Regions from separate parts of the Pantoea sp. X-Soil-MYKO-1785 genome, predicted to be linked through region 3. Evidence: predicted binding sites of a transcription regulator. Region 3 holds the regulator's gene; each other region holds the start of a gene.
What was found. The regulator Fur, encoded in region 3, represses iron uptake genes when iron is present. The targets are predictions, from matches to a motif close to ATAATAATGAGAACNACTATCAA.

Region 1 (4,569 bases), 450 kb from region 3:
ATGGTTTCCGCAGTGCTGGGCAGCAGGTTGATTAACACCCGGGTCTCCTGCAGAAAATCGTGCAGCGCCTCACGGCCGGCAAAGCTGGTTACACCCGCAATTTGCTTCGGCGAACGGCTCCAGACCCGCACCGGGAATCCCCAGGGTTTAAGCGCTTCCGCCACGCTCTGCCCCAATACCCCGGCACCGAGAATACCGATGGTGAAGCTGTCGCGCGGATAAGCGGGCAGCGGCTGCCAGCAGCGCTGCTGTTGCTGTAACCGGTAGTCGTCAAAACGACGGAACCAGCTCAGCACGCTGTGGACCGCATACTCCTGCATCTGCCGCGCCATGCCGGTATCTTCCAGCCGGAACAGCGGCACCGTCTCCGGCAACATATCCGGATACTGCTGCAGCTGGCGGAGAATTTCATCCACCCCGGCGCCCAGCGCAAATACCCCGCGCAGCCCGCTGCGCCCTTGCAGCATCTCTGCTGGCGGAGAACGCACCAGCGCGTAATCGGCCGGGCCCTCATCGCCCGGTTGCCAGGCACGTACCCGCGCCTGCGGCAGACGCTGTTGTAAACCATTAATCCATGTCGCGGCGGGTTGCGACGGGTGATACCAGATGATCTCCATCCTGCTCTCCTTTTTTTCTTTCAGCGTCAGGGAAAACCGGCATCAGGGCAAGCAAAAACCGGCTGGAAAAAACGCTTTTTTCAGTAAAAATTATTCACGTGGCTTCACATTTCCGGCTGGCTTCAGGGTGAAGCGGACAGATAAGGTCTAAAGTTGGTCGTGTGGTCAATGCGTTACACGCGGCCGCGTTTCGGACAAGGAGAAAAACCGATGACAAAAATTGAGGTAAACGCCACTGAACGGCGTCAGCGTTATGCACCCCTTCTGCTCACGCTGCTGCTGAGCGTACCTGCCTTCACCGTTCACGCCGACGACACGTCGCGTATGCTGAATAATCAGCCGCAGCCGCCGGATGTCCGTTTAGGGCCACTGTTTAATGCCGTCCAGCAAGCAAAGTTCTATCCCGATCAAAAAACTTTTGCTGATGCAGTGCCTAAATACGATCCGGCATCGATCCTGGCCGACTGGCAGATGCAGAAAAAACAGCGCAACTTTGATCTGAAACGCTTTGTTGCCGCCAACTTCACGCTGCCCACTCAGGGCGATAAATATGTGCCGCCTGCCGGGCAAAATCTGCGTGACCACATTGACGGCTTATGGCCGGTACTGACCCGCACCGCCAGCAGTGCCGGTCAGTATGATTCACTGCTGCCGTTGCCGAAGCCGTATGTGGTGCCGGGCGGTCGTTTCCGCGAAGTCTATTACTGGGACAGCTACTTCACGATGCTCGGCCTGGCGGAAAGTGGTCACTGGGATCGGGTGCAGGATATGGTGGATAACTTCGCCTCGCTGCTGGACCGTTACGGCCACATTCCCAACGGCAACCGCAGCTACTATCTGAGCCGTTCGCAGCCGCCGTTCTTTAGCCTGATGGTGGATCTGCTGGCGAGCCACGATGACGGCAAAGCCTATACCCGGTATCTGCCACAGCTGCAAAAAGAGTATGACTACTGGATGGCCGACAGTGACAAACTGACCGCCGGCTCAGCCAGCAAACGCGCCATCAAACTCAGCGATGGCACGGTGCTGAACCGCTACTGGGACGCACGCGATGTGCCGCGTACCGAATCCTGGATGGATGATGTGACCACCGCGAAGAAAGCGCCACAGCGCGACAAGGCGGAGCTTTATCGCGAGCTGCGTTCTGGCGCGGCATCCGGCTGGGACTTCAGTTCCCGCTGGTTCACCGATGCCCACAATCTGGCGACCATCCGTACCACCCAGCTGGCACCGGTCGATCTTAACAGCCTGATGTTCCATCTGGAGCAGACGCTGTCAAAAGGCTATCAGATGAACAAGCAGGACGATCTGGCGAAGCAGTTTGCCGACCGTGCAGAGAAGCGCCAGGCCGCGATTAACCGCTACCTGTGGGACAGCAAACAGGGCTGGTATGCTGATTACGACTGGCAGAAAAAACAGGTGCATCCGCAGCTGACCGCCGCCACGCTGTTCCCGCTTTATCTGCGGGTTGCCAGCGATAAGCAGGCTGAAAGCACCGCCAGCGCGGTGGAAAAACAGCTGCTGAAACCGGGCGGGCTGGTGACCACCACCGTCAATAACGGCCAGCAGTGGGATGCGCCGAACGGCTGGGCGCCGCTGCAATGGGTGGCAGTAGAAGGTCTGGAACATTATAACCAGCCAAAACTGGCGAAAGAGGTCGGGCTGCGCTTCCTGCAGAACGTCCAGAACACCTACGACCGTGAACATAAGCTGGTCGAAAAATATGTGGTGGAAGGCAAAAACCTTGGCGGCGGCGGCGGCGGTGAATATCCGTTGCAGGACGGCTTCGGCTGGACTAACGGCGTCACGCTGAAACTGCTGGATAAATACTGCCCGAAAGATAAAACCTGTAACAGCGCCCACGATATTCCTCAGGCGTCTGCCGCTCAACCCTGATGTTCTCTGGAGACCGTCGGCCTTGCTGACGGTCTCTGCCCTCGCCTTTTAGCGAAATTTACTTGACGTTCTTCGATTGCCAGGCAAAATTGCAGCGAACTTACAAACGGTAATAATTCTCACTCTGATAATGAGAATGCTTATCGAGGCTATTATTCACCTGCTGAACCTCTGCCATGAAAGGAATTTCAATGAGATTGCCATCGCCGCTGAAAGGTTATGTCCCGTTCTGCACCCTGGCGCTGACCGCGCCGGCCCTGAGTTTTGCTGCTGATATGGTGGTCACAGCCCAACCGCAGGAGCAGGCTGACTCCCCGACCCAGGGATATCTTGCCACCACCAGTCAGGGCGCGATGAAAAGCGATCGTCCGCTGATCACCACGCCGCAGTCGGTGTCGGTGGTGACGCGCCAGCAGATGCAGGATCAGGGCGCACTGACCCTGAATCAGGCACTCGGCTACACCTCCGGTGTGTTTACCAACTTCGGCGGTGCCGCGACCCGTTATGACACCATTGCCCTGCGCGGCTTTCACGGCGGCGATGTTGACAACACCTTCCTTGACGGTTTACGGGTGATGAGCGACGGCGGCAGCTTCAATATACTGCAGGTCGACAACGCTTTCCTCGAACGCATCGATGTGATTAAAGGCCCCTCTTCCGCGCTGTATGGTCAGACGGTGCCGGGCGGGCTGGTCAACATGGTGACGAAACGTCCTCAGTTCAGTGAAGAGGGCCATATCCAGCTGCAGGCGGGTAATAACGCCACCACCGGTGCGATGTTTGATTACACCAACGCGATTAACGATCAGTGGGCGTTTCGCCTGACCGGTGTGACCCGCAACAGCGATACGCAATACGACCATACCCGTGAAGAGAAGTATGCGCTGATGCCACAGCTGATGTGGCAACCGGATGAAGATACCCACTTAATCCTCAAAGCTTATCTGCAGAAAGATCCGTCCGGCGGCTATCATGGCTCGGTGCCGGCCGACGGCAGCCTGAGTGAGCATAACGGCTATAAGCTGAGCAACGGTTTCTATGAAGGCAACAGCGACCTGGATCAGTTCAAGCGCCGTGAACAGATCTACAGCTACGATTTCGCCCATCGCTTTAACGACGTCTGGTCGTTCTCCTCCACCGGCAGTTACAGCCATTCCAGCGTCGATCTCGATCAGGTTTATCAGATTGGCTGGGATGCGGTAAATCCTGACCTGCTGAATCGCTACTATTCCGGTGAGCGCTCCTCACTGGCCGGCTGGGCCACCGATAACCGGTTACAGGCGGAGTTCGCGACCGGGGAAGTGGAACATCGGGTGACGATGGGTGCGGAGTATCATCGCTATAAAAATGAGATCAGCAGCGCCGCCGACAGTGCCTCGCAGCTCAATGCCGTCACCGGGGAACAGGTTGGCGCAATGCCGGCCTACAGCTGGAGCGATGAAACCCGCCGCTACTATCAGACCGGCCTCTACCTGCAGGATGAGATGAAGCTGGATCGCTGGCATCTCGATCTCTCTGGCCGCTATGACCGGATCGTCGCCAACAACAGCGGCAACGATCGGCGGCAGGACGACCATATCAGCGGCCGCGCAGCGCTGCTTTACGCGTTTGACAACGGCATCTCGCCTTATGTCAGCTGGAGCCAGGCGATCACCCCAACGGCCCTGACCGATCCTGATAACAACCTGCTGAAACCAACCACGGCAGAGCAGTATGAAGCCGGGGTGAAATATCAGCCGAACGGCACCCGCGATCTCTATTCGCTGGCGGTCTATGACCTGACGCAGAAGGATGTGGCTAACCGTAATGTCCAGGACGGCACCTATACGCCGTCCGGTAAAGTACATTCGCAGGGAATTGAGCTGGAAGCGCGTAATCAGCTAACCCCACGTCTGAGCACCGTCGCCAGTTACACCCTCAATCACCTGCGCTTTAAAGATTCAGTTGATGGCAACGAGGGACACACCCCTTACGTGACGCCGAACAGCATGGCGGCCCTGTGGGGTCACTATCAGTTTGATTACGGCTTAAGCGCGGGCGCGGGCGTGCGCTACAT
Region 2 (4,569 bases), 1.3 Mb from region 3:
AAGCTGGCCGAGGTAGTTAAAGATCGCCTGTTTAATCAGCCAGTGTGGCGTGCGATCGATACGCTGCGCAGCCAGTTTGATGCGCTCACGTGTCGCGTCATCCAGTTTTACCCCCATGGTGGTTGTACCCATGACTCCAGTGCTCCTTATAGTGGTTCGATACGGCGTGGCTGCACTATCACTTAAGTTGCAACTTTGTGCAACCGTGTTAAATGTGAGCCAGTTAACACCCTTTTAACGCCGTCAATTGTTAATTTTTGCAATGCGGCACGGATATTGCTGCAAGATCCTCGCCAACCTGACGGGCCTGGCAATGCGCGGTTTATGTGAGGTTGCGCCGGGTTGCAACCGACGTTATGTGAGCGAGTGCAACCTCTGAACACTTTTTCGCAATCGGTTAGTGAAATCGCTGTAACGCCTGTGTTAAATCCATTGTGCGCCGAACGCCTTTCCGGCAGGATACCGCGCCGCAGGGAAATGGCTAACGCCCTGACGAGGATAATCGGTCCGTTTTGCCCCGTTCCGGCAAGCAGGCAGCTGGCGATTTCTCTGGGATATCAAATAATAAGTGGAGAGACAGATGAGTCTAAGTACACCGATGCTGGTGACCTTTGTAGTTTATATTCTTGGGATGGTGCTGATTGGTTTTGTGGCATACCGCTCAACCAAAAACTTTGATGACTATATCCTCGGCGGCCGCAGTCTCGGCAGCGTGGTTACGGCGCTGTCTGCCGGTGCGTCAGACATGAGCGGCTGGCTGCTGATGGGATTACCCGGTGCCATTTTCATCTCCGGCATCTCCGAGAGCTGGATTGCCATCGGCCTGACGATTGGTGCCTGGCTGAACTGGAAAATTGTTGCCGGTCGCCTGCGGGTACAGACTGAGCATCACAATAACGCGCTGACGCTGCCGGACTTCTTCACCAGCCGCTTTGAAGATCACAGTAAAATCCTGCGCATCATTTCGGCCATGGTGATCCTGGTGTTCTTCACCATCTATTGTGCTTCTGGCGTGGTGGCCGGCGCACGTTTGTTTGAAAGCACCTTTGGCATGAGTTACCAGACGGCGCTGTGGGCGGGCGCGGCTGCGACCATTCTGTATACGCTGGTTGGCGGTTTCCTTGCGGTGAGCTGGACTGACACGGTACAGGCCAGCCTGATGATTTTTGCGCTGATCCTGACGCCGGTGTTTGTCATTATCGCAGTCGGCGGCTGGTCCGATTCATTGGCGGTGATTGAGGCAAAAAGCCTCGAAAATCTCGATATGCTGAAAGGTCTGAACTTTGTCGCGGTGATTTCACTGCTGGGCTGGGGACTGGGCTACTTTGGCCAGCCGCATATCCTGGCGCGCTTTATGGCGGCCGACTCCCACCGCTCAATCCGCACCGCACGCCGTATCGGTATGACCTGGATGATCCTCTGCCTGGCCGGTGCGGTCGGCGTGGGTTTCTTCGGTATCGCTTATTTCCAGAACAACCCGCCCCTGGCGGCGGGCGTCAATGACAACGCGGAGCGGGTATTTATCGAACTGGCGCGGATCCTGTTTAACCCGTGGGTGGCCGGTATCCTGCTGTCAGCGATTCTGGCGGCGGTGATGTCGACCCTGAGCTGTCAGCTGCTGGTCTGCTCCAGCGCCCTGACGGAAGATCTGTATAAAGGTTTGCTGCGTAAAAACGCCAGCCAGAAAGAGCTGGTGTGGGTCGGACGTCTGATGGTGCTGCTGGTGGCGTTAATCGCTATCGCGCTGGCATCTAATCCGGAGAACCGGGTGCTGGGCCTGGTAAGCTACGCCTGGGCGGGCTTCGGGGCAGCGTTTGGTCCGGTGGTGCTGTTCGGGGTGTGCTGGAAGCGCATGAACCGCAACGGCGCACTGGCAGGCATGATCATCGGCGCGTTAACCGTGCTGGTGTGGAAGCAGTATGGCTGGCTGGGTCTGTATGAAATCATCCCGGGCTTTTTGTTCGCCAGTATCGCCATCGTGGTGTTCAGCCTGCTGGGACGTGAACCTTCAGCCGCAGCGCAACAGCGTTTTGCCGCAGCGGAAGCGGAGTTCCAGACTAAATAATCCGGCTGCCGTCAGAAAAGCCCGCCCGTTAATCGTGGCGGGCTTTTTTTTGTTACAAAGATAAACCACTCAAATGCGAAATTATCTCATCCGGCAACTTGTTTTTTTCGTGGCGATAATGATAATCGGTATCGTTTACATTTTACCTGATTTTACTTTTATTGACGCTGCTTAACATTCAAGAGGTTGGCGATGTTCGTTCCGTTTCTCATCATGCTGCGCGAAGGCTTAGAAGCCGCACTGATTGTCAGCCTGATAGCCAGCTACCTGAAGCGCACCCAGCGCACCCAATGGTTTCCTGCCATGTGGGCCGGGGTGGTTATCGCTGCGGCGCTCTGCCTCGGGCTGGGGCTGTTCATCAACGCTACCACCGGCGAGTTTCCGCAGAAACAGCAGGAACTGTTTGAAGGGCTGGTGGCGCTGGTGGCGGTGGTTATCCTCACCTCAATGGTGTTCTGGATGCGCAAAGTGGCGCGCAATATCAAAGTGGAGCTGGAGCAGGCGGTAGACCAGGCGCTGCAGCGCTCAGGGCGCGGCGGGCTGGCACTGGTAGTCATGGTGTTTCTGGCGGTGGCGCGCGAAGGGCTGGAGTCGGTGTTCTTTCTGCTGGCGGCTTTTACCCAGGACGTTGGCTATGCGCCGCCGATTGGCGCGGTGCTGGGGCTGGCGACCGCCGTGGTGCTGGGCATGCTGCTTTACTGGGGCGGCATTCGCCTTAACATGGCCCATTTTTTCCGCTGGACCAGCATTTTCATTCTGTTTGTTGCGGCGGGCCTGGCGGCCGGAGCAATTCGGGCTTTCCATGAAGCAGGACTGTGGAATCGCTTTCAGGATGTGGCGTTTGATCTCAGCAACACCTTATCGACCCATTCGCTGTTCGGTACGCTGCTGGAAGGGGTGCTCGGCTATCAGGAAGCCCCCAGCGTCAGCGAGGTGGTGGTCTGGGGCCTCTATCTGGTCCCCGCTCTGATTCTGTTTTTTATGCCCGCGCGTCCCACCGCGTCGGCCACTGTGCGCTAAGCCATTTATCGGGCGCGCCTGCCGCGCTCAACAACGTGATAGGGAAAGAAACATGACAATGCGTTTCCGCCGCAAGGCACTGCTGGTTCCTTTGCTGGCGATCTCTGCCTCCGCTGCCGCGGCGGTGCCTCAGGTGACCGTCAGCGTTAACGACAAGCAGTGTGAACCGATGACCTTAACCGTTAAGGCCGGTAAAACTCAGTTCCTGATCAAAAACAACAGTCAGAAAGCGCTGGAGTGGGAGATCCTGAAAGGGGTGATGGTGGTTGAAGAGCGCGAAAACATCGCACCCGGCTTCAGCCAGAAGCTGACCGCCACTCTGCCGGCAGGCGAATATGAGATGACCTGCGGCCTGCTGAGTAACCCGAAAGGTAAGCTGGTGGTTGAGGCCGGTGACGCCGCAGCGAAAAGCGCACCGTCCGAGCGGATGCAGCTGGTCGGCCCAATCAGCGCCTATAAAGTCTATGTCACTGAGCAGGTGAATCAGCTGGTGAGCGGGACTCAGGCCTTTACCGATGCGGTTAAAGCTGGCGATGTTGAAAAAGCCAAAGCGCTGTTTGCCCCGACGCGTCAGTATTATGAGCGCATCGAGCCGATTGCTGAACTGTTCTCCGATCTCGACGGCAGCATTGATGCCCGCGAAGATGATTATGAGAAGAAAGCGGAAGATCCAAAATTCACCGGTTTCCACCGGCTGGAAAAAGCGCTGTTTGCCGATCACAGCACCGAAGGGATGGCGGGCTACGCGGATCAGCTGAATAAAGACGTTAAAGATTTGCAGACCCGCATCAGCGAGCTGGCCTTCCCGCCAGCCAAAGTGGTCGGCGGCGCGGCAGGGCTGATTGAAGAGGTCGCCTCCAGCAAAATTTCAGGTGAAGAAGATCGCTACAGCCGTACCGACCTGTGGGACTTCCAGGCCAACGTTGATGGTGCCCAGAAAATTGTCGAACTGCTGCGGCCGATGGTCAGTCAGGCTAACCCGCAGTTACTGGCGAAAATCGACGGCAACTTTAAGAAAGTGGATGCGATCCTGAGCAAATATCGCACTAAAACCGGTTTCGAATCGTATGAGAAACTGACCAGCGCCGATCGTAATGCGCTGAAAGGACCGATTACCGCCCTGGCGGAAGATCTTTCATTACTGCGTGGCACCCTGGGTCTGGATTAATCATGAGTCGTCAGGAAGATGACGCGCAGCCGGCGCGTCGTCGTTTACTAAAAGGTCTGGGACTGCTGGGTGGGGCGGCCGCACTGGGTGGCGGTTGTCCCTTTCATGCGGCCGCCGCCGACAGCTTTTCACCGGGCACGGTAACGCCGCAGGCGCGACAACAGGCGCAGCCCTTTTATGGACTGCATCAGGCGGGCATCGTGACGCCACAGCAGGCGTCAATGATGCTGGTGGCGTTTGATCTGCTGAGCAGTGACAAAGCAGAGCTGGAGCGGCTGTTTCGTCTGCTGACCCAGCGCATCGCTTTTCTGACCGC
Region 3 (4,569 bases):
CATCTATCCGATGTATGACTTTACCCACTGCATCTCCGATGCGCTGGAAGGGATTACCCATTCACTCTGTACGCTGGAGTTCCAGGACAACCGTCGTCTGTATGACTGGGTGCTGGATAACATCACTATTCCGGTGCACCCGCGTCAGTATGAGTTCTCGCGCCTGAATCTTGAGTATGCGGTGATGTCAAAACGCAAACTGACGCAGCTGGTGACCGAGAAGCACGTTGAGGGCTGGGACGATCCGCGCATGCTGACCGTTTCTGGCTTACGCCGTCGCGGTTACACCGCTGCCTCAATCCGCGAGTTCTGCCGCCGTATTGGCGTCACCAAGCAGGACAATATTGTGGAGATGGCGTCGCTGGAATCGTGCATCCGTGACGATCTCAATGAGAATGCGCCGCGTGCTATGGCGGTGCTCGATCCAGTGAAAATAGTGATCGAAAACCTGCCGGCCGGCCACCACGAAACCATCACCATGCCTAACCATCCGTCTAAACCGGAGATGGGCACGCGTGAGGTGCCTTTCAGCCGTGAGATCTGGATCGACCGGGCGGACTTTCGTGAAGAGGCCAACAAGCAATATAAGCGTCTGGTACTGGGCAAAGAAGTTCGCCTGCGCAACGCCTATGTGATCCGTGCTGAGCGGGTGGCAAAAGATGAAGCGGGCAACATCACCTGCATCTACTGCACCAGCGATGTGGATACCCTGAGTAAAGATCCTGCTGATGGCCGCAAGGTCAAAGGCGTGATCCATTGGGTGTCGGCAGACCACGCGCAGCCAGCCGAGTTCCGCCTGTATGATCGCCTGTTCAGCGTGCCAAATCCGGGCGCAGCCGACGATTTCCTGTCGGTGATCAATCCAGAATCGCTGACTATCAAACAGGGCTTTGTTGAGCCAGGTCTGCGTGACGTGGAAGCAACCACGCCGTACCAGTTTGAGCGTGAAGGTTACTTCTGCGCTGACAGCGTCTATTCGAAGCCGTCACAGCTGGTGTTTAACCGCACCGTTGGCCTACGCGATACCTGGACTAAAGCTGGCGAATAATCGTTGGTGCTGACCTGATAAAATGGCAAAAGGGCGAGGTATCGCCCTTTTTTATTGTCCTGATTTTTGCCATCACCGAGGTTTGTGCTGTCGCCATTTTGGAGTGGTTGTTACGAAATTGTGAGAGAAATCTGAGTTTAAAAAAATTAATCAATTACCAGATGTGAATTATCCGCTTTCAGGTAGGCTATGCCGTCTCAGACATAGCTCAGCGAGTGATATAAGGAAAAAAAATGACCGTTCTCGCCCAGGAAGCCAAACACAGTGTCGTCGTTTTACATCAGCTTATTGAACGTATTTTCAATCAACCCGCCGGGTCTGATGATAGTTTTGAGCTGATGATGTCCTATTTTCATCCTGAATTTCGCATGGTTACCCCGCGCGGAACTCAACTGAACCTGAATGAAGTCGAAGATCTTTTCCGTCAGCTGCAGGGCCAGCGGGAAGGGATGCGCATCGCCACCTGCGAGCACATGGTCATTTCCCATCAGGAGAAAGAGGTCACCGTGCAGTACCGTGAGATGCAGATGCTGAACGGCAATAATCAGAGCCGCATCGCCCTGGCGATTCTGGATTACAGCACCTCGATTCCGCGCTGGCGTTACCTGCAGGAAACCCTGGTTGCCTGACTGACGGCGGAAAAAGAATAAAAAAAAACCGGTGAATTCACCGGTTTTTTTATTTCAGCCTGCGTCAGACTTACTGATCGTGCAGCGTCTCATCTTCACGGCAGTCGCCCAGCGCGCAGTGACCATACAGATAGAGGCTGTGGTTGGTCAGCTTGATGCCGTGGCGGGTAGCGATTTCACGCTGACGGGTTTCAATCGACTCGTCGCTGAACTCAATCACTTTACCGCAGTCCAGACAGATCAGGTGATCGTGGTGATGCTGCTGAGTCAGCTCAAACACCGATTTGCCGCCTTCGAAATTGTGACGGGTCACAATACCGGCATCATCAAACTGGTTCAGCACGCGGTAAACCGTGGCCAGACCAATTTCTTCGCCGATGTCGATCAGGCGTTTGTACAGATCTTCCGCGCTGACGTGATGGCACTCAGGTTCCTGAAGCACTTCCAGAATTTTCAGTCTGGGCAGCGTGACTTTCAGGCCAGCCTTCTTTAATGCGGTATTGTTGTCAGTCATGCGGATTTTGTCCTGTTACTTATATTCACTTTTGTGGCGCTTGGCCTTGAATGTCGATCTGTGCCCATTCTCATTTGCGTCTCATTATAGAACTGATGCAGTGAAATGAAAACCGAGGGGAGTGCCTAAATCACCATGGGCTGTAAGGGATACGTCACCGAGCCGGGGAGGATTTCTGCAGGAGTCTGTTAACATTTCGCTTAGTCCTATCTGCTGCCAGAGAAAATAAGCGGAAGATCGATGCGGGTATTCTACAGATTAAACGAAGAAAGTTAAAAAAATGTGGCTATTATTTCTATAGGAATTTCCGTTGCCTCAATGTGAGCTGGCGCTCACATTGAGTCGGCTATCTTCAGGCTTCGAGGATCTCTTTGAGCTGCAGTTCATCAAAAATCTGCTTAACCCATTGCTCAACGCGCGCATTAGTCAGTTCTGGCTGGCGATCTTCGTCAATCGCCAGGCCGAGGAAGTGGGTATCGTCAGCCAGGCCTTTTGATGCTTCGAAGTGATAACCTTCGGTTGGCCAGTGGCCGACGATCACTGCGCCGTGCGGCTCAATGATGTCGCGGATGGTGCCCATCGCGTCACAGAAGTACTCGGCATAATCTTCCTGATCGCCACAGCCAAACAGGGCGACCAGCTTGCCGTTAAAATCGATCTCTTCCAGCGTCGGGAAAAAGTCATCCCAGTCGCACTGCGCTTCACCGTAATACCAGGTCGGGATACCCAGCAGCAGGATGTCAAACGCTTCCAGATCTTCTTTAGTGCTTTTCGCGATGTCGTGGACTTCTGCAACGTCTTTACCCAGCTGTTTCTGGATCATTTTTGCAATGTTTTCGGTGTTGCCGGTATCGCTGCCAAAGAAGATGCCTACGAGTGCCATGAGTAAAATAACCTCTTAAATCCTGATGATGAGATGTGTGCCGCAGCACATTTCAGCGAATAATAGCAGACGAGACAAACCCGCGGAACGGTTAAAGCCTCGACATTTGCCTCTGCGTGCGTTTTGCCCGCATTAATCCAGTTTGAGTTGCGCCAGCAGCATTTGTTCAATCAATTCGCTACGGCTGAGATTGCGCTGTTCTGCCAGCGTATTGAGCGCTTCGACGGCTTCACTGTTCATTTTCAGTTCGACACGACGAAGCCCGCGCCCTTTGTCACGTTTCAGTTGATTGCGCTTATTGATGCGCAGCTGTTCATCACGCGAAAGCGGACTGGTTTTGGGTCGACCTGGGCGGCGCTCATCAGCAAACAGATCGAGCGTCGTGCGGTCAGTGTGTTCTTTTGCCATGGCTTAGTGAAACTGAATGTGCGGGCGCCAGACGCTCGCCGCGCAGATTATAAATTATTGGCCGTTACCGCGGCAAAATGACCGGCGGCAAAATTTTAGCGCGCCATCATACTCCACGCTAACTCCGGACGCCAATCCTAAACATTTGCCGCCAGGTATTTGCTTTTAAAGCGCAAAAAAGCGACGAACGCTGCGTAATACGGCATCAGGTTTTTCGGCGTGCACCCAGTGTCCCGCGCCGCTGATCACATGTGCATGGGCCGCCGGGAACTGCGTAATTAACGCGTCACGGTACTGGTTATCCAGATAGCTGGAGTCACCGCCGCGAATAAACAGTGCCGGATGCGGCCAGGCGGGAACCGGCTGCCAGCCCGAAATGGTGGCGTAGTTATCCCACAATACCGGCACGTTAAAGCGCCATTCGCCCTGCTGGAAAGATTTCAGCAGGAACTGAATCACACCCTCTTCATCAAGCAGACCACGCATCACCTGCGCGGCTTCACTGCGGGAAGTGACGCCCGCTTCCGTCACCGCGCGGATCGCCGCAAAAATGGTATCATGGCGGCGGGTCTGATAATCCACCGGGGCGATATCGATCATCACCAGTCGTTCGATACGATCGGCCGCCAGCGCACTCATGGTCATGGCAATTTTGCCGCCCATCGAATGACCGATTACCGCCACCCGATCGATGCCGTGTGCATCCAGCGTCTCTAACATATCCTGTGCCATCACAGCGTAGTTCATCTCAGCGGATCGCGGTGATAATCCATGGTTGCGGACATCAACCTGCAGCACCGGCGCGGCATCTTTTAACCCGCGAGCCAGCACGCCAAGGTTATCCAGCGTCCCGAACAGACCGTGGATCAGCAGGATGGGCAGGGAATCAGTCGGGGATTGTTCAGTTTGCAGACGGGCGTTCAAAATCATGGCAAAGTTCTTAAGTTTGAGACCTAAGCTTAGGTTATCATGGATTCACCTTTTCAGGCGCGCCGGTTCCGGCGGCATTAGGACATATTCTGACTTTTGCCCGTAAACCGTTTGATTGCTAACAACCCGCCTGAATTTAACTTTATAATCCTCATGT

Region 1: AC6I8D_RS07645 (TonB-dependent siderophore receptor) is a predicted target of Fur. The motif match lies at 2,638-2,660, and genes of this name have one in related genera.
Region 2: efeU (iron uptake transporter permease EfeU) is a predicted target of Fur. The motif match lies at 2,184-2,206, and genes of this name have one in related genera.

Annotation. Positions count from the first base shown of each region.
Region 1 covers NZ_AP036000.1:1,639,332-1,643,900, reverse strand. Annotated here, with positions in the region: gene ghrA (glyoxylate/hydroxypyruvate reductase GhrA) at 1-617, opposite strand, end outside; gene treA (alpha,alpha-trehalase TreA) at 828-2,513, shown strand; gene AC6I8D_RS07645 (TonB-dependent siderophore receptor) at 2,705-4,569, shown strand, end outside.
Region 2 covers NZ_AP036000.1:2,491,632-2,496,200, reverse strand. Annotated here, with positions in the region: gene putA (trifunctional transcriptional regulator/proline dehydrogenase/L-glutamate gamma-semialdehyde dehydrogenase) at 1-132, opposite strand, end outside; gene putP (sodium/proline symporter PutP) at 581-2,065, shown strand; gene efeU (iron uptake transporter permease EfeU) at 2,258-3,085, shown strand; gene efeO (iron uptake system protein EfeO) at 3,138-4,253, shown strand; gene efeB (iron uptake transporter deferrochelatase/peroxidase subunit) at 4,256-4,569, shown strand, end outside.
Region 3 covers NZ_AP036000.1:1,185,060-1,189,628, forward strand. Annotated here, with positions in the region: gene glnS (glutamine--tRNA ligase) at 1-1,048, shown strand, start outside; gene AC6I8D_RS05500 (hypothetical protein) at 1,282-1,677, shown strand; gene fur (ferric iron uptake transcriptional regulator) at 1,748-2,191, opposite strand; gene fldA (flavodoxin FldA) at 2,544-3,074, opposite strand; gene ybfE (LexA regulated protein) at 3,207-3,482, opposite strand; gene ybfF (esterase) at 3,648-4,412, opposite strand.